Regions from separate parts of the Streptomyces sp. 351MFTsu5.1 genome, predicted to be linked through region 1. Evidence: riboswitches for the same ligand, from Rfam matches in the RefSeq annotation. Region 1 holds a riboswitch; each other region holds the start of a gene.
The links. A riboswitch is a leader RNA that binds a small molecule or an ion and turns the genes downstream of it on or off. The one in region 1 is predicted to bind thiamine pyrophosphate.
Positions count from the first base shown of each region.

Region 2: it holds a riboswitch for thiamine pyrophosphate, as region 1 does, so the genes downstream of both, H295_RS0128580 (thiamine ABC transporter substrate-binding protein) here and thiC (phosphomethylpyrimidine synthase ThiC) in region 1, are expected to answer to the same signal.
Region 3: it holds a riboswitch for thiamine pyrophosphate, as region 1 does, so the genes downstream of both, thiO (glycine oxidase ThiO) here and thiC (phosphomethylpyrimidine synthase ThiC) in region 1, are expected to answer to the same signal.

Region 1 covers NZ_KB911776.1:197,675-203,775, forward strand. The annotation lists gene H295_RS42755 (DUF4240 domain-containing protein) at 43-387, shown strand; gene thiC (phosphomethylpyrimidine synthase ThiC) at 472-2,307, opposite strand; TPP riboswitch at 2,300-2,489, opposite strand; gene H295_RS42765 (YibE/F family protein) at 3,329-4,588, shown strand; gene H295_RS0104335 (SsgA family sporulation/cell division regulator) at 4,787-5,224, opposite strand; gene H295_RS0104340 (IclR family transcriptional regulator) at 5,324-6,101, opposite strand, start outside.
Region 2 covers NZ_KB911788.1:122,697-128,797, forward strand. The annotation lists gene H295_RS0128565 (hypothetical protein) at 1-94, shown strand, start outside; gene H295_RS0128570 (hypothetical protein) at 119-367, shown strand; gene H295_RS47260 (hypothetical protein) at 534-1,115, shown strand; gene rlmN (23S rRNA (adenine(2503)-C(2))-methyltransferase RlmN) at 1,286-2,392, shown strand; TPP riboswitch at 2,416-2,523, shown strand; gene H295_RS0128580 (thiamine ABC transporter substrate-binding protein) at 2,520-3,605, shown strand; gene H295_RS0128585 (ABC transporter permease) at 3,638-5,239, shown strand; gene H295_RS0128590 (ABC transporter ATP-binding protein) at 5,239-6,101, shown strand, end outside.
Region 3 covers NZ_KB911783.1:145,863-151,963, reverse strand. The annotation lists gene thiE (thiamine phosphate synthase) at 37-687, opposite strand; gene H295_RS0121580 (Rv2175c family DNA-binding protein) at 777-1,148, opposite strand; gene H295_RS0121575 (NAD(P)/FAD-dependent oxidoreductase) at 1,475-2,692, opposite strand; gene H295_RS0121570 (hypothetical protein) at 2,725-3,075, opposite strand; TPP riboswitch at 3,128-3,240, shown strand; gene thiO (glycine oxidase ThiO) at 3,238-4,395, shown strand; gene thiS (sulfur carrier protein ThiS) at 4,392-4,592, shown strand; gene H295_RS0121555 (thiazole synthase) at 4,596-5,390, shown strand; gene pknB (Stk1 family PASTA domain-containing Ser/Thr kinase) at 5,536-6,101, shown strand, end outside.

The DNA.
Region 1 (6,101 bases):
CCATCGAGTCTGGGCGGCGGCGGCTGCTCCGACGACAGCTTCATGGACTTCCGAGCCGGAGTGATCGCGTCCGGGCGGGACTGGTACGAGCGCACCGCCCAGGACCCCGACAGCCTCGCGGAGCACCCCGATGTCGTCGAGGCAGCGAACGCACGGGGTGACGAAGCCCTGTTCCACGAGGACGTGAACTACGCGGCCAGGGACGCCTTCGAACGCCTTGCAGGCAGCGCGGACGCCTTCGACGAGGCCTGGGCGACGTACCGGCCGGCCGACGGGCAGGACAACGAACCCACGGACATGGGAGAGGACTTCGACTTCGACGATCCGGAGGAGATGCATCGCCGTCTGCCCCGGCTCGCACGACTCTTCCTCGCGGAGCGCGACTGACCGGACGACCCGACTGAACCGGACGAGCAGGGCGGCCCGCGACGCCGCACAGTCGCGGGTGCGGGCCGTCCTGCCGGAGCGGGACTAATCCGCCAGCGGCAAGTACACCCGGTTCCCGCTCGCCGCGAACTCCTTCGATTTCTGCAGCATTCCCTCGGCGACCTCCTCGGGTGAGGCTCCTTCGGCCGCCGCCCCGCCGAACCGTTCGTTGATGCTCTGGCTGATCTTCATCGAGCAGAACTTCGGTCCGCACATGGAGCAGAAGTGGGCCGTCTTGGCCGGCTCCGCCGGGAGGGTCTCGTCGTGGAACTCACGGGCCGTGTCCGGGTCCAGAGCGAGGTTGAACTGGTCCTCCCACCGGAACTCGAAGCGGGCGTCGGACAGGGCGTCGTCCCAGTCCTGCGCCCCGGGATGCCCCTTGGCGAGGTCCGCCGCGTGGGCGGCGATCTTGTAGGTGATGACACCGGTCTTGACGTCGTCCCGGTTGGGCAGACCCAGGTGCTCCTTGGGCGTGACGTAGCAGAGCATCGCCGTGCCCCACCAGGCGATCATCGCGGCGCCGATGCCGGAGGTGATGTGGTCGTACGCCGGCGCGACGTCGGTGGTCAGCGGGCCGAGCGTGTAGAACGGCGCCTCCTCGCAGATCTCCTGCTGAAGGTCGATGTTCTCCTTGATCTTGTGCATCGGGACATGTCCCGGGCCCTCGATCATGGTCTGTACGTTGAATCGCTTGGCGATCGTGTTGAGTTCCCCGAGCGTCCTCAACTCCGCGAACTGCGCCTCGTCGTTGGCGTCCGCGATCGAGCCGGGCCGCAGACCGTCGCCCAGCGAGTAGGTGACGTCATAGGCGGCGAGGATCTCGCACAGTTCCTCGAAGTTCTCGTAGAGGAACGACTCCTTGTGGTGCGCGAGGCACCAGGCGGCCATGATCGAACCGCCGCGCGAGACGATCCCGGTCTTGCGGTTCGCCGTCAGCGGTACGTACGGCAGCCGCACGCCCGCGTGGACCGTCATGTAGTCCACGCCCTGCTCGGCCTGCTCGATGACCGTGTCCTTGTAGATCTCCCAGGTCAGCTCCTCGGCCCGGCCGTCGACCTTCTCCAGCGCCTGGTAGAGCGGCACCGTGCCGATCGGGACGGGGGAGTTGCGCAGCACCCACTCACGGGTGGTGTGGATATTGCGGCCGGTGGAGAGGTCCATGACCGTGTCGGCGCCCCAACGGGTCGCCCAGGTCATCTTCTCGACCTCCTCCTCGATGGAGGACGTCACCGCGGAGTTGCCGATGTTGGCGTTGACCTTCACCAGGAACCGCTTGCCGATGATCATCGGCTCGATCTCCGGGTGGTTGACGTTCGCGGGCAGCACCGCACGCCCCGCCGCGATCTCCTCACGGACCACCTCGGGCTCCACGTTCTCCCGGATGGCCACGTACTCCATCTCCGGAGTGATCTCCCCCCGGCGGGCGTACGCGAGCTGGGTGACTGCACTGCCGTCACGACTACGCCGAGGAAGGCGGGGTCGGCCAGGGAACACCGCGTCGAGGTTGCGCAGGTTGCCGCCGCGCGGGGAGGTGTGCTTGATCCCGTCGTCCTCGGGGCAAACGGGACGGCCCGCGTACTCCTCGGTGTCCCCGCGGGCGACGATCCAGTTCTCCCTGAGCGGGTCGAGCCCCCGGCGGACATCGGTCTCGGTGAGCGGATCGGTGTACGGGCCCGAGGTGTCGTACAGCGTGACCGACTGCCCGTTGGTGAGGTGCACCTGGCGGACCGGCACACGCAGGTCGGGGCGCGAGCCCTCGACATACGCCTTGTGCCAGCCGATGGACTTCCCGGCCTCCGTGGGGGGTTGTGCTGGGCTTTCACCCTCGATGGACTGTTCGTCCTGGTTGGAGGCAGGCGTGCGTGCGTCCTTGATGGTCATGAGACCTACTCCCTACGCCGGCATTACCCGGTAACAGGTTCGGCGGTCGACGCAGCGGCTTCCGTCTGCCGACGTTTCGTGGGGAACGTCACTCTCGCGTGAGGACGTTCCACGTGAAACATCGCTGGGACGGAGGTCAGCGCCCTCTCAGCCCGGTGCTCCGAGCTCCCGCGTGTACAAAGGTGCCACCACGCTAGCGTCAATTCGGGCGCGGTGAACAGGGGGCCCCTTTCGTTCTTGCGATGATCGGGCGGTGACCACGACACATCAGCCCCCGTACCCGCCTCCCGAGCCGCAGCGCCGACCGGGCTCCGGAAACGGCCCCGGAGACGGACCGGGAAGCGGCGGCCCCGGAGACGGTCCGGGAGGCGGCCCCGCGGTCGGCAACGGTCGTACGGGCGCGCCGGATTCTGGAGGCTGGGACGCTTTCGGGCACGGGCGGCCACAGGGGCGTGGGCAGGGATCCGGCCAGGGGCTTGGCGGGCCTGGCCAGGGGCCTCGCGGGCGGGACCAAGGGCTTGGCGGGCCTGACCAAAGGCAGAGTCCCGGGCAGGCGGGTCCTGGGCGTGCTCCGGGCTATCCGCAGGGCTACGGGTCGGGAGCCGGTCACGGGCAGGGGCAGCGCCCCGGGTATGGCTCCAACGGCCGCGGCGAAGGTTTCGGTGGCGGCCACGACCGTGGCGAGGGGTTCCAGGACGGGCACGGTCACGGCGAAGGCTTCGGTGACGGCCTCGGTCACAGCGAGGGCTTCGGGGGCAACGGCCACGGCAGCACCCACGCCCCCCATGACGGTCACGGACACCATCCCGGCGCCCCTGGACACGACCACGGCCACGGCCACGGGGACAGGGGCGATGGAGGCAGCGGAGACGGAGGCAACGGCGGTGGCGGCGGCGGTGGTGGTCACTCGCACGGCCACAGTCACAGCCACGGTCCGGCGACTCCCGTCTCCAAGCATCTGCGGAAGGTCATCGCGGCGATCCTGATCCCCTTCGCCGGGGCCGTCGTCGTCGGACTCGCGGTGCTGTGGCCCGGTGGCGCCCCGGCGCACGAACGCACCGGGGTCGGTTTCGACCGGCAGACCCAGCAGGCCACGGTCACCAAGGTCGTGAGTGTCAGCTGCAAGTCGGTGAACGCCGGAGGGCAGACCCCGACCGGGGACACCTCGACCGCTGAGGGCTCCTCCGCCGAGCAGCAGGCGAAGGGCAGCTGCAAGAAGGCGACGATCCGGGTCGACACCGGCGACGACAAGGGCCGCACCTTCACGGAGATCGTCCAGCCGGACCAGTCACGGCAGCTGGACGAGGGCGAGAAGGTCGTGGTCGCGTACGAGCCCTCGGCGCCCAGGGACCTTCAGTACTCGGTCGCCGACGTCAACCGCAGGTTCCCGATGGGGCTGCTCGCCGGCATCTTCGCGCTGGTCGTCGTGATCGTGGGGCGGTTGCGCGGTGTCATGGCGCTGGTCGCCCTGGCCATCAGCTTCCTGCTGCTGAACTTCTTCGTGCTGCCCGCGATCCTCCAGGGCTCGAACCCGCTGGTCGTGGCGGTGGTCGGGGCCAGCGCCATCATGCTGATCGCCCTCTACATGTGCCACGGCCTGTCGGCCCGGACGTCCGTGGCGGTACTGGGCACGCTGATCTCCCTGCTGCTGATCGGCGTCCTCGGCTCGCAGTTCATCGGCTGGGCTGCGCTGACGGGCAACACGGACGACAACACCGGTCTGATCCACGGGCTGTATCCGTCGATCGACATGAGCGGTCTGCTTCTCGCCGGTGTCATCATCGGCTCGCTCGGTGTCCTCGACGACGTGACGGTCACCCAGACGTCGGCGGTGTGGGAACTGCACGAGGCCAACCCGACCATGGGCTGGCGAGGCCTGTACCGCGCCGGTATCCGTATCGGCCGCGATCACATCGCCTCCGTCGTCAACACCCTCGTGCTCGCCTACGCGGGTGCCGCACTGCCGCTGCTGCTGCTCTTCTCGATCGCCCAGTCAAGCGTGGGCACGGTCGCCAACAGCGAGTTGGTGGCGGAGGAGATCGTGCGCACCCTGGTCGGCTCGATCGGGCTGGTCGCCTCGGTTCCGGTCACCACGGCTCTCGCGGCCCTGGTGGTCTCGGCCGACCGGCCGGGGGCGGAGGCAGCGGGAGCAGGGGTAGGAGGGTCCGCGACGGCACCCCCTGCACCGGCACCAGCACCAGCGACAAGTGTGAGCGCGGGGACGGCCGACGCCCGTCCGACTCCGGCCCGTGGCGGGAAGGGTCGCCGCCGGAGGCACTGAGCGGCCGCGACAACCCGGCAGGCCCGCACTCAGGCAGGCGTGCGGCTTCCCGCCGTACCGAAAGGATCACGGCGGGCTCCGACAAGGGGTCACCGCTCAAGGAGTCATCGGCCGCCGCCCCGCCCTCATCGGCAGAAGCGTTCCTTCGCCCTCCCACTCGAAGGTGAAGCGTTCCGCCCAGCTCACGACCGTCCAGCGTCAGCCCGCGCTCTGCTCCTCCGCCAGGATCCGGTCCAGCGCCTCGTCCAGATGCGCGTCGAAGTCGGCCATCGCGGCCTCCTGCCCCAACGGCACCAGCTTGTCGGTGCGGTCGAGGAAGGCGATGACCGGCGCCGTCGACGAACGGAACAACGCCTGGTCGCCACCGACCTGAAGCCTGATCAGCAGATCCCCCAGGGTGTCGGGGCCGGCGGGCGAGACCCGTACGTCGCCCTCCCCGCAGGGTCGCCCCACTCCGTCGATCAGCAGCTCGCGCCCGAAAGCCCAGGTGACCGGGGCATCGCCCGGCAGATGGAAGGTCAGCCGGACAGCGTAGGGATCCTCGGTCTCGTAGCGCAGCTCCACCGGGATGCGGAAGGAGAGCTCCTCCGACACCAGAAAGCTCATCATGACCTCTGCCTGTACGGACTCGCGCATCGACTACCCCGTCATCTGCCTTCGTATGGCCGGGAATGATCCCTCTGACACTGATGGAATCTTGCTGAACGTACACAACAGATCACAAGGAGTGAGTTTTCAGATACTGATAGAGAGCGCGAGCGAACCCATCCGACGCCCGACTTCCTCTTGCAATTGCTGGGTGGCGGCCCACAACCGGTCGGCCTGATGAACGGGCAGGGAGAGAGCCATCGTTGCCGCAGCGTTACCCAACGTGATCGGAATCGCCGCGCACACCGTCCCCAGCGCGTACTCCTGACGCTCGATCACCGGCTGCATCCGGCCGGTCCGTTCGAGCCGTCGAAGCAGGCTGTGGTGGTCGCGCACCGTGTACGGGGTGATGGACCGCACCGGATAGCGGTCCAGGTGGTCGCGCCGGGCCGCCTCGTCGAGCTGGGCCAGCAGGCACTGGCCGATGGCGTGCGCGTGCCCTGTCTCGCGGAAGTCGGCCCACTCCTCCACAGCCGGATTGCCCGGGGTGTCGGAGACACAGAGAACCTCGATCTCGCCGTCCCGGTACTGGGCGTAGTAGACCGGCACCCCGATCAGATCCCGCCAGTGCGCGAGCGCCTCGACCACGGTGCTGCGACGTTTCTGCTGGGCCCCGCTGCTGCTGAGCCGCTCGGCCGCCTCGCCGAGGAAGAACAGGCCCTTGTCGCGGCGCAGATAGCCCTCGTGCACGAGGGTGCGCAGCAGGTGGTACGCCGTGGGGAGCGCCAGCCCGGTCTCGCGGGCGAGCTGTTTGGCGGGGGCTCCGTGTTCGTGTTCCGCGACGGATTCGAGCAGGCGCATCGCTCGTTGGACCGAGCCGATGAGGGTCGCGGAGTGGGGCTGCTCGGCGTGCTCGACGGGCGGC
Region 2 (6,101 bases), on a different contig from region 1:
CCCCGGTGAGAGGAAATGGGGGTCGTTCGTGATCGGACCGTTCATCCTCGCGGTCGGGCTCGCGATCGGGTACGCCGGTGTCGCGCTGGTCTAGGACGGGACAGCGAGGGGAGGGTCGATGATCCTCCTCGCGGCCGTGTTCACTCCCAGCCAGCACCATCCCCTCACGTGGGCCGACTTCTTCGGGTACCTGCTGTTGCTGGCCGGTACGGCCGCCGCCCTGATCGGCGGGTACGCGGCGATCAGCACCTACCGGAGCCTGGATCCCTCCCGCCGACGCGGCCAGATCCTGCCGGTCACCCTCACCGGCGGCTGCTTCGTGATCGCCGGCCTGGCGGTCGCCGCCTTCGGCGTGTGGATCTTCTGAACGTCCAGGTCGTTCGTACACAGACGGGATGCGAGCTGGGGACAGTGGTGGTGGGCCGGTCGAGATGTGATGGCGCCGTCGTGGGTATGGGTCCCGAACGTAGGAAGGGAACCGATGAACGGCCGGCGCCGGCAAGCCTTATGGCGGGTCAGATGGGATGTCAGAAATGGATGCAGGGCTCGCAGCTGTACTGGGTGCTGCCGTAGGGGCTATAGGCACTGGAGGTGCAGGCATCGGGGCTGCACTTCTGGCCCGCTCACAAGCGCGCTCTCAGCTTCAGGCCGAACACGCGCGAATTCTCAGAGAGCCAAGGAAAGTCGCCTACCTCGCACTCGCGGAGGAAGTGATCAAGGATTACAACAAACTAGTCACGGCCACTAGTAGCCTCCAGGTCGTTGCTGGAAACAGATATCCCACGGCCTTCGAAGACAGGATGAGGGCTGCTCGGGAAGCCTACGATTCCACGCGTTTGGACGACCACTCTCACGGCCATCGCTATGCACAGGTTGCTGTCGAAGGACCGCCAAAGGTAACGCAGGCAGCTGCGGACTGCCGGGTAGCGTTCTTGGAATTCAAAGCTAAAGTCCATGAGTGCCTCGTCCAGTTCCGACGCGACGGCGGTGGTACCCCGGAGGCAATAGCTTCGCTGAATGAGTTGAGCCAGAAATTTCACACGGAGTACTTGGCTTTTGTTCACGCTGCTGCTTCAGCGATCGCTGTCGATGGGTTGAACACCTTTCCGGAATAGCGTGTCCATTCGCACCCCCGGAGCAATTGTTCCACTCGTAGAGCAAGCGCCCTGAGCCGTCCCTGGGCCGTCCGAAGCCGACCGACGCCAACAGTCGGCCCCCGCAGGTGACCACCCCCACCCCGCTCCGGCCTGGGCCCCCGGCGATGATCTGCCACACTGGAAGGGTTATGCCTGCACCCGGAGAACTCACTTTCGTCGCCCCCCGCGGAGCCAAGAAGCCGCCGCGGCATCTCGCTGACCTCACTCCTGTCGAGCGCAAGGAGGTGGTGGCCGGGATCGGGGAGAAGCCTTTTCGGGCCAAGCAGCTCTCGCAGCACTACTTCGCGCGGTACGCGCACGACCCCGCGGAGTGGACCGACATCCCCGCCGGCTCGCGCGAGAAGCTCCGGGAGGCGCTGCTTCCCGAGCTGATGACCGTCGTACGGCATCTGTCGACCGACCAGGGGACCACGCGCAAGACGCTGTGGCGGCTGTTCGACGGGACGCTCGTGGAGTCCGTGCTGATGCGGTACCCGGACCGGGTGACCATGTGCATCAGCTCGCAGGCCGGCTGCGGGATGAACTGCCCGTTCTGCGCCACCGGGCAGGCCGGTCTTGACCGGAACCTGTCCACCGCCGAGATCGTGCACCAGATCGTCGACGGCATGCGGGCGCTCCGGGACGGGGAAGTGCCGGGCGGGCCCGCGCGGCTCTCCAACATCGTCTTCATGGGCATGGGCGAGCCGCTCGCCAACTACAAGCGCGTGACGCAGTCCATCCGCGCGCTCACCGACCCCGCCCCCGACGGGCTCGGGCTCTCGCAGCGCGGTATCACCGTGTCCACCGTGGGGCTCGTGCCCGCCATTCACCGGTTCGCCGACGAAGGGTTCAAGTGCCGGCTCGCGATCTCCCTGCACGCTCCTGACGACGAGCTGCGCGACACCCTCGTCCCCGTGAACACGCGGTGGAAGGTGCGCGAGGTCCTCGACGCCGGGTTCGAGTACGTCGAGAAGAGCGGGCGGCGGCTCTCCATCGAGTACGCGCTGATCCGGGACATCAACGACCAGGCCTGGCGCGGTGACCGGCTCGGCCGGCTGCTCCGGGGCAAGCCCGTGCACGTGAACCTGATTCCGCTGAACCCGACCCCGGGCTCCAAGTGGACCGCCTCGCGGCCCGAGGACGAGAAGGCCTTCGTCGAGGCGATCGCCGCGCACGGCGTGCCGGTGACCGTCCGGGACACCCGCGGCCAGGAGATCGACGGGGCCTGTGGCCAGCTCGCGGCCACCGAGCGGTAGTCTGGCGACTGTACGTACACCTTCATATCCGACAGGGGAGCGCAACAGCGCTGAGAGTGCGGCAACCGGGCCGCAGACCCTCTGAACCTCGCCCAGGTCATTCTGGGTAGGAAGTTCGGTCATCACCGTGAACAACAAGAAGCTTTTCGCTGCCGTCGTGGGCCTCGGTCTCGTCACGCTGTCCGCGTGCGGGTCCTCGTCCTCCTCCGACTCCTCCTCCGGCTCCGGCAGCACCGGCTCCAAGACCGTCACCCTCGTCAGCCACGACTCCTGGGCCGTCTCCAAGGGCGTCCTCGCCGACTTCGAGAAGAAGTCCGGCTACAAGGTGAAGGTCCTGGAGGACGGCGACGCCGGGCAGGCCGTCAACAAGGCCATCCTCACCAAGGACAACCCGCAGGGAGACGTCTTCTTCGGCGTCGACAACACCCTGCTCTCCCGGGCGCTCGACAACGGCCTCTTCCAGCCGTACGAGGCGAAGGGCGCCGGCACCATCAAGGCGGGGTACCGCGTCGACGGGGACAAGGTCACGCCCATCGACACCGGCGACATCTGCGTCAACTACGACAAGGCGTGGTTCAGCGAGCACAAGCTCCAGCCGCCGACGTCGTACGACGACCTGGTCAAGCCCGCCTACAAGAACCTCCTCGTCACCGAGAACGCCTCCACCTCCTCCCCGGGCCTCGGCTTCCTCCTCGGGTCCGCCGCGAAGTACGGGGACGAGGGCTGGCAGGGCTACTGGAAGAAGCTCAAGGCCAACGGCGTCAAGGTCGTCGACGGCTGGGAGCAGGCCTACAACGAGGAGTTCTCCGGGTCGGCCGGCGGCAAGAAGGCCAAGGCCGACCGGCCGCTCGTCGTCTCCTACGCCTCCTCGCCGCCCGCCGAGGTGATCTACGCCGACCCGAAGCCGGCCACCGCGCCCACCGGAGTCGCCGACGGCACCTGCTTCCGGCAGATCGAGTACGCGGGGCTGCTCAGCAACGCCAAGAACACCAAGGGTGGCAAGGCGTTCCTGGACTTCCTGCTCACCAAGGAGTTCCAGCAGGACATGCCGCTCAACATGTTCGTCTACCCGGTCGTGCAGGGCGCCCAGGTGCCGGCCGAGTTCACGAAGTACGGTCCGCAGGCCAAGGATCCCGAGACCATGGACCCGGCCAGGATCGCCGAACACCGTGACGACTGGGTCAAGTCGTGGACCTCGCTCGTCCTCAGGTGAGCCGGAGGGGCGCGGCGGCACGGCTCGGCCTGATGGCCGTGCCCGTCGCGTTCTTCGCCGTCTTCTTCGCCTTGCCCGTCGCCGCGATCGTCAGGCGTGGCCTCGACACGGACGGGAGCTGGCAGTTCGGCCGGATCACCGACGTTCTCGGTCAGCCGGACATCCGGCACGTCCTGTGGTTCACCACCTGGCAGGCGCTCGTCTCCACCGCGCTCACGCTGCTGGTCGCGCTCCCCGGCGCGTACGTCTTCGCGCGCTTCGACTTCCCCGGCAAGCAGATCCTGCGGGCCGTGGTCACCGTGCCCTTCGTGCTGCCGACCGTCGTGGTCGGTACGGCCTTCCTGGCCCTGGTCGGCCGGGGCGGGTTGCTGGACGAGTGGTGGGGCGTACGGCTGGACACCACCGTGTGGGCGATCCTGCTCGCGCACGTCTTCTTCAACTACGCGGTCGTCGTACGGACCGTCGGCGGACTGTGGGCGCAGCTGGACCCCCGGCAGGAGGAGGCCGCGCGGATGCTGGGCGCGTCCCCGCTCACCGCCTGGCGCAAGGTCACCCTCCCCGCGCTCGGGCCCGCCGTGGCCGCCGCCGCGCTGATGGTCTTCCTGTTCACCTTCACCTCCTTCGGTGTGGTCCAGATCCTCGGCGGCCCCACGTTCTCCACCCTCGAGGTGGAGATCTACCGCCAGACCTCCGAGATCTTCGACCTCTCCACGGCCGCCGTGCTGACGATCATCCAGTTCGTGGCCGTGGGCGCGGTCCTCGCCCTGCACGCGTGGACCGTACGGCGCAGGGAGAGCGCGCTCCGGCTCGTGGACGCGTCCGTCACCGCCCGGCGGCCGCGCGGCGCGGGGGAGTGGGCGCTGCTGGCCGGGGTCCTCGCGGTCGTCGCCGTCCTCCTGGTGCTGCCGCTCGCCGTGCTGGTGCAACGCTCCCTCGGCGCCCCCGACTTCGGCTACTACCGGGCGCTCACCCACAGCGACGGCGGGGTCTTCCTCGTCGCGCCGATCGAGGCGATCGGGAACTCGCTGGAGTACGCCCTCGCCGCGACCGTCATCGCGGTGGTGGTCGGAGGGCTCGCGGCGGCCGCGCTGACGCGACGGGACGCGGGGCGATGGGTACGGGGCTTCGACGCGCTGCTGATGCTGCCGCTCGGGGTGTCCGCGGTGACCGTCGGCTTCGGGTTCCTGATCTCCCTCGACGAGCCGCCGCTGGACCTCCGACAGTCCTGGATCCTGGTGCCGCTCGCGCAGGCGCTGGTCGGGGTGCCGTTCGTCGTACGGACCATGCTGCCCGTGCTGCGGGCGGTGGACCACCGGCTGCGGGAGGCCGCGGCCGTGCTCGGGGCCGCGCCCTGGCGGGTGTGGCGGGAGGTCGACCTGCCCATGGTGCGGCGGGCGCTGCTGATCGCGGCGGGGTTCGCGTTCGCCGTGTCGCTGGGCGAGTTCGGGGCGACCGTCTTCATCGCACGGCCCGACAACCCGACCCTGCCGGTCGCCGTGGCCCGGCTGCTGGGCCGTGCCGGTGACCTCAACTACGGCCAGGCGATGGCCCTCTCGACCATCCTGATGATCGTGTGCGCGGTGGCGCTGCTGGTCCTCGAACGGCTGCGGACCGACCGGACCGGGGAGTTCTGATGCTGCTGAGCCTAGCGGAGGCGACGGTACGGTTCGGCGGGCGGGCCGTGCTCGACGGGGTCGGGCTCGATGTCGCCGAGCACGAGGTCGTGTGCGTGCTGGGACCGAGCGGCAGCGGCAAGTCGACGCTGCTGCGGGCGGTGGCCGGCCTGCAACCGCTCGACGGAGGGCGGGTGTCGCTCGACGGGCGGGACCAGTCCGGGGTGCCCGCGCACCGGCGCGGGGTGGGCCTGATGTTCCAGGACCACCAGCTGTTCCCGCAGCGGGACGTGGGCGCCAACGTGGCCTTCGGACTCCGGATGCGTGACGTCCCCAAGGCGCAGCAGGCTGAGCGGGTGCGGGAGTTGCTCGACCTCGTCGGGCTGCCGGGCGCCGCCCGCCGGGCCGTCGCCTCGCTCTCCGGCGGTGAGCAGCAGCGGGTCGCGCTGGCCCGGGCGCTGGCTCCCCGGCCCCGGCTGCTGATGCTCGACGAGCCGCTCGGGCAGCTGGACCGTTCGCTGCGGGAGCGGCTCGTCGTCGAACTGCGGGAGCTGTTCGGGCGGTTGGGCACCACGGTGCTCGCGGTCACCCACGACCAGAGCGAGGCCTTCGCGCTCGCCGACCGGGTCGTGGTGATGCGGGACGGACGGATCGCCCAGTCCGGTACGCCGCTGGAGGTGTGGCAGCGGCCGGTGGACGAGTTCGTGGCCCGTTTCCTCGGCTTCGAGAACGTGGTGGAGGGGACCGTCACCGGCGAGGCCGCGGACACGGTGTGGGGCAAGGTCCCGGTGCCGCCAGGGGCCGCGCAGGGAGTCCGGAGCGTGCTGGTGCGCCCCGCGGGCGTGCGACTGGTGCCGGCCGACGAGGGGCTGCCCTGCACGGT
Region 3 (6,101 bases), on a different contig from region 1:
TCGACTTGTTGTCCACCCCTCGGACACCTGGGGCGGTTACAGCGCGTGCCGGACCCGCTTCGCGAACTCCGCGGCGGCCTCGCCGGGGTCCTCCGCCTCGGTGATCGCCCGGACCACCACGACCCGGCGGGCCCCGGCCTCCAGGACCTCGTCGAGGTTGCCGAGGTCGATGCCGCCGATGGCGAACCAGGGACGGTCGGTGCCCAGGGCCGCGGCGTACCGGACCAGGTCCAGACCGGGGGCGTGCCGGCCGGGCTTGGTGGGGGTCGGCCAGCAGGGGCCGGTGCAGAAGTAGTCCACGCCCTCCTGCACCGCGGCCACGGCGGCCTCCGCCTCCGCGTGCGTGGAGCGGCCTATCAGGACGTCGTCGCCGAGGATCGCCCGGGCGGCGGGGACGGGGAGGTCGCCCTGGCCCAGATGGAGGACGCCGGCGGCGGCCGCGTGGGCCACGTCGGCCCGGTCGTTGACCGCGAGCATCCTGCCGTGCCGGGCGCAGGCCTCGGCGAGGACCGTCAGGTGCTCCAGTTCCTCGGCCGCCTCCATGCCCTTGTCCCGCAGCTGCACGATGTCGACGCCACCGGCCAGGACGGCGTCCAGGAACTCGGGAAGGTCGCCCTGGCGCTTGCGGGCGTCCGTGCACAGGTAGACACGGGCGTCGGCGAGCCGGGTGCGAACGGTGTCGGGCATGCAGGAGTCTCCCCCGGGTTCGGTGGTGTACGGGCCGTGCTCGACCGCGGCCTCTGTGCGGGCCCGGCCCGTACGCCGGTGCTGTCAGGTCAGACGGCGAGCGCCTGGGCCCGTCGCTTCACCTCCGTGCCGCGATTCTCGCTCAGGGCCTGCGCGGGGGTGCCGGGCAGGCTGTCGTCGGGGGTGAAGAGCCACTCCAGCATCTCTTCGTCGGTGAAGCCGTCGTCCCTCAGGAGCGTCAGGGTCCCGGCCAGCCCCTTGACGACCTTCTGCTCGGCCGTGTCGATGAAGGCGGCGGGGACGTGCAGCGCGCGGTTCTCACCACGGCGTACGGCGATGAGCTGGCCCTCCTTGACCAGCTGCCGCACCCGCGTCACCTCGACGTCGAGCAGCTCCGCGATGTCGGGGAGGGTGAGCCAGGCGGGGACGAGTGCATCGGTCTTTGCGTCAATCTCGGTCACGGGATCAAGCGTGCCATCCCGCACTGACAGTCGGAAGCCGGGGCGCCTCCGGCGGGGGAACGGGGGCGGGTTTCCTGGCGTCGACGACACCATCCGGACGCCGTGCCGACACGGGGACGCCGGGGGCCGGGCCGGTACGCGATCCCGAGCGCCTGGCCCACGCGGAGACCCCGGGAGCGGGCCGGCAGCGGAGACCGGGAGCGGGCCCGGCGCAGGCGGGAAGGTTCGACACCCGCCACCACGCGGCCCCCCGAGTTCAGGGCCACCCTCAGGGCCACCCGCGGATCAAGCCCGGCGGGCCGCCCCAGGCCGTCCGCCTCCGCGCCCTACCCCTTCGCCGCCGCCTTCAGCGGCCTCGCCGGGTCCGTCAGCAGGTCCGGGTCCATCTCGGTGCCCGCGTCGATCAGGCGGCGGCCCTGCGCCAGGTCGCGGGGGCGGCCGACCGCCAGGAGGGCGACCAGGCGGTTGTCCCTGAGCCAGCACACGGACCAGGCGGGGCCGGACGGCTCACCGCGCCACAGGGTCGTGTCGGCGGACATGTGGTGGCCGGCGTACTGGACGAAGCGGCCGAACTGCTCGGACCAGAAGTACGGGACCGGGTCGTAGACCGCGGAGGTCTCGCCCAGGACGGCCGCGGCGACCGTGCGGGGTCCCTGGAGGGCGTTGTCCCAGTGGTGGACCATCAGCCGTTCGCCGTAGCGCCCCGAGGGGAAGGAGGCGCAGTCGCCGACCGCGTAGACGTCCGGCGCGGAGGTGTGCAGCCGTTCGTCGGCGACGACCTCGCCGTGCGCGCCGAGTTCGATGCCCGAACCGGCGAGCCAGGCCGTGGCGGGCCGGGCCCCGATACCGACCACGACGGCCCCCGCGGGCACCCGGGTGCCGTCGTCCAGGACGACCTCGCCGGGCTCGACGGACACCACGCGCGCGTGGGTGCGCAGTTCGGCCCCCGCGTCGGCGTACCAGGACGTCATCGGGGCGGCCACCTCCGCGGGCAGCGCGCCGGCGAGCGGCCGGTCGGCGGCTTCCACGACCGTCACCGCGCAGCCCGCCTCGCGCGCGGCGGTGGCGAACTCGGCGCCGATCCAGCCCGCGCCGACGACCACGATGTCGTGCTGCCGGGCGAGCACGGGGCGCAGCCGTTCGGCGTCGTCCAGGGTGCGCAGCAGATGTACGCCGGGCACGCCCTCGGTGCCGGGCAGCCGGATCGGCTCGGCGCCGGTGGCGAGGACCAGGACGTCGTACGGCACGGGCCCGGCCTCGGTGTCCAGCTCGTGCGCGTCCGGGCGCACGCCCAGCGCCTCGCGGCCGAGCAGCAGTTCGATGCCGAGGGCCTCGAAGTCCACGTCGAAGGCGGAGCCCTCGGCCTTGCCCAGCAGGACGGCCTTGGAGAGCGGCGGCCGGTCGTACGGCTGATGGGGTTCCGCGCCGATCACCGTGACGGTGCCCTGGAAGCCCCGTTCGCGCAGGGCGACCGCGGTCTGCACCCCGGCCATGCCCGCCCCGACCACGACCACCCGCTGCTGCGCCTGTGTCTGCTCGGTCATTTGATCACCCTAGCCACCTGACATTCAGTCAGTCAGGAGTCGTGCCGAGTGACCTGCTCCACAATGCTGGTCCCGCTGCCGGGCTGCGACTCCCACTGCCAAGTCTCCTCCAGCCGCACCCGGCCGTCGGGCAGGTCGACGACCGTGGAGAGGCAGTGGCCGGAGGACGTCGACCCGTCATGCCTGAGCTGGACGTAGCGGAAGTCGAGGCGGTCCCCCGCGCGCGTGCCGACCAGATGCCCGCGTACCACGTCACCGCCCGCGTACTCGGCCCAGATCCGCCCGTCCTCCTCGTGGTAGGTGAACCGGGTGCCGGTGCCCACCTGACCTGGGGCCTGGTCGGCGACCGGGGCGAGGACGAGGTTGTCGAGCGAGCGTGCCACGGAGAGAGGCTCCCTTACTGAGACGTGCGGGGTCGGGCTAGGGTGGCCAACGTAGAGCACTCGCGGGAGCCCGGACGCACCGGGCTGAGAGGGAGGCTGGCCGGCCTCCGACCGTACGAACCTGATCCGGGTCATGCCGGCGAAGGGAGGGGCTGGACGCCCATGTCCTCACGTACGTCAGACGTCCTCGTCGTCGGGGGCGGCATCATCGGCCTGGTCACGGCCTGGCGGGCCGCGCAACGCGGTCTCCGCACGGCCGTGGCGGACCCGGAACCGGGCGGCGGGGCCGCCCAGGTGGCCGCCGGGATGCTGGCCGCGGTCACCGAACTGCACTACGGCGAGCAGACCCTGCTCGGCCTGAACCTCGCCTCGGCCCACCGCTACCCCGACTTCGCGGCCGAGCTCACCGAGCTGACCGGCCACGACCTCGGCTACCGCAGGTGCGGCACGCTGGCCGTGGCGCTGGACGCCGACGACCGCGCCCATCTGCGCGAACTGCACGCGCTCCAGCGGCAGTCGGGCCTGGAGTCGGAGTGGCTGTCGGGGCGCGAGTGCCGCCGCCTGGAGCCGATGCTCGCGCCGGGGGTGCGGGGCGGGCTGCGGGTGGACGGTGACCACCAGATCGATCCGCGCCGCCTCACGCGCGCGTTGCTGGCCGCGTGCGAGCGGGCGGGCGTGGTCTTCCACCGCGCGTGGGCGGAGCGCCTGCGGGTCGTCCGGGACCGGGCCGCCGGGATCACCACGACGGACGGCGACGAACTGGACGCGGGCCAGGTCGTGCTCGCCGCCGGGAGCCTGAGCGGCCGCCTGGAAGGAGTCCCCGAGGCCCTCCTGCCCCCTGTGCGGCCCGTGAAGGGCCAGGTGCTGCGCCTGACCGTGCCGCCCCGGTACGCGCCCTTCCTGAGCCGTACCGTGCGGGCCGTCGTGCGCGGCAGCCAGGTCTACCTCGTGCCGCGCGAGAACGGCGAGCTGGTGATCGGCGCGACCAGCGAGGAGCTGGGCTGGGACACCACGGTGACCGCGGGCGGGGTGTACGAACTGCTGCGGGACGCGCACGAACTGGTCCCCGGCATCACCGAGCTGCCCCTGACGGAGACCCGCGCGGGACTGCGCCCGGGCTCCCCCGACAACGCTCCCCTGCTCGGCCCGACGGACCTGCCCGGCCTGCTGCTCGCCACCGGGCACTACCGCAACGGCGTGCTGCTGACCCCGGTCACCGGGGACGCGATGGCCCATGTCCTTGCGACCGGTGAACTCCCGGAGGTGGCCCGTCCGTTCACGCCGGGCCGGTTCCGTCAGCGGGTGGAGCAGCCGGCATGAACATCTCCGTCAACGGGGAGCCGCGCCGGTTCGCTCCCGGTACGGCTCTGGACGCCGTCGTACGGGCCCTGACCTCGGCGCCCTCCGGGGTCGCCGCCGCGCTCAACGAGACCGTCGTACCGCGCACGCAGTGGCCCTCGACGACCCTCGCCGAGGGGGACCGCGTGGAAGTCCTCACCGCCGTCCAAGGAGGCTGACCCATGGCCGACGATCCCTTTGTCATCGGCGGTACGTCGTTCTCGTCCCGGCTGATCATGGGCACGGGCGGGGCGCCCAGCCTGGACGTCCTGGAGCGGGCGCTGGTCGCCTCCGGGACCGAGCTCACGACGGTCGCGATGCGGCGGGTGAACCCGTCGGTGCACGGCTCGGTGCTGTCCGTCCTGGAGCGGCTCGGCATCCGGGTGCTGCCCAACACGGCGGGCTGCTTCACGGCCGGCGAGGCGGTTCTCACGGCCCGTCTCGCGCGCGAGGCGCTCGGCACCGACCTGATCAAGCTGGAGGTCATCGCCGACGAGCGGACCCTGCTCCCGGACGGCGTGGAGCTGCTGGACGCGGCCGAGACCCTGGTCGACGACGGCTTCACGGTGCTGCCGTACACGAACGACGACCCGGTGCTGGCCCGCCGTCTCGAGGACGTGGGCTGCGCGGCGATCATGCCGCTCGGCTCCCCGATCGGCTCCGGGCTCGGCATCCGCAACCCGCACAACTTCCGGCTGATCGTCGAGCACGCGCGGGTGCCGGTGATCCTGGACGCGGGGGCGGGTACGGCGTCCGACGCGGCCCTGGCGATGGAGCTGGGGTGCGCGGGGGTGATGCTCGCCTCGGCGGTGACGCGGGCGCAGGAGCCGGAACTGATGGCCCGGGCGATGCGGCACGGCGTGGAGGCGGGCCGGCTGGCGTACCGGGCGGGGCGGATCCCCCGCCGGCACTTCGCGGAGGCGTCGTCGCCGGCGGAGGGCCTGGCCGCACTGGATCCGGAGCGGCCGGCCTTCTGAACCGGATGCGGTCCGTCCGGACTCTGAACACACGTTCGACCGCGGACTCGGGCAGGTGCGACCTCCGTCACAGCTCGGCTCCAGTACCGCCCCTGTTCCGGCCGAACCCGATCGGCTGTCAGCCGTGGCTCGTAGACTCGCCTGCGTGGATACGACCCTTCAGGACCCGCTGGTCGGGCAGGTGCTCGACGGCCGCTACCGCGTGGACGCGCGGATCGCGGTCGGCGGGATGGCCACGGTCTACCGGGCCCTGGACACCCGTCTGGACCGCGTGCTCGCGCTCAAGGTGATGCACCCCGCGCTCGCGGCGGACGGGATTTTCGTCGAGCGGTTCATCCGGGAGGCCAAGTCCGTCGCCCGACTGGCCCACCCCAATGTGGTGCAGGTCTTCGACCAGGGCACCGACGGGTCGTACGTCTATCTCGCCATGGAGTACGTGGCCGGCTGCACCCTGCGTGACGTGCTGCGTGAGCGCGGCGCGCTGCAACCGCGCGCCGCCCTGGACATCCTGGAGCCGGTCCTGGCCGCACTCGGCGCCGCGCACCGCGCCGGGTTCGTGCACCGGGACATGAAGCCGGAGAACGTCCTCATAGGGGACGACGGCCGGGTCAAGGTCGCCGACTTCGGGCTCGTGCGGTCGGTGAACAACGTGACCAACAGCTCCGGAGCGGTCCTCGGCACCGTCTCCTACCTGTCACCGGAACAGATCGA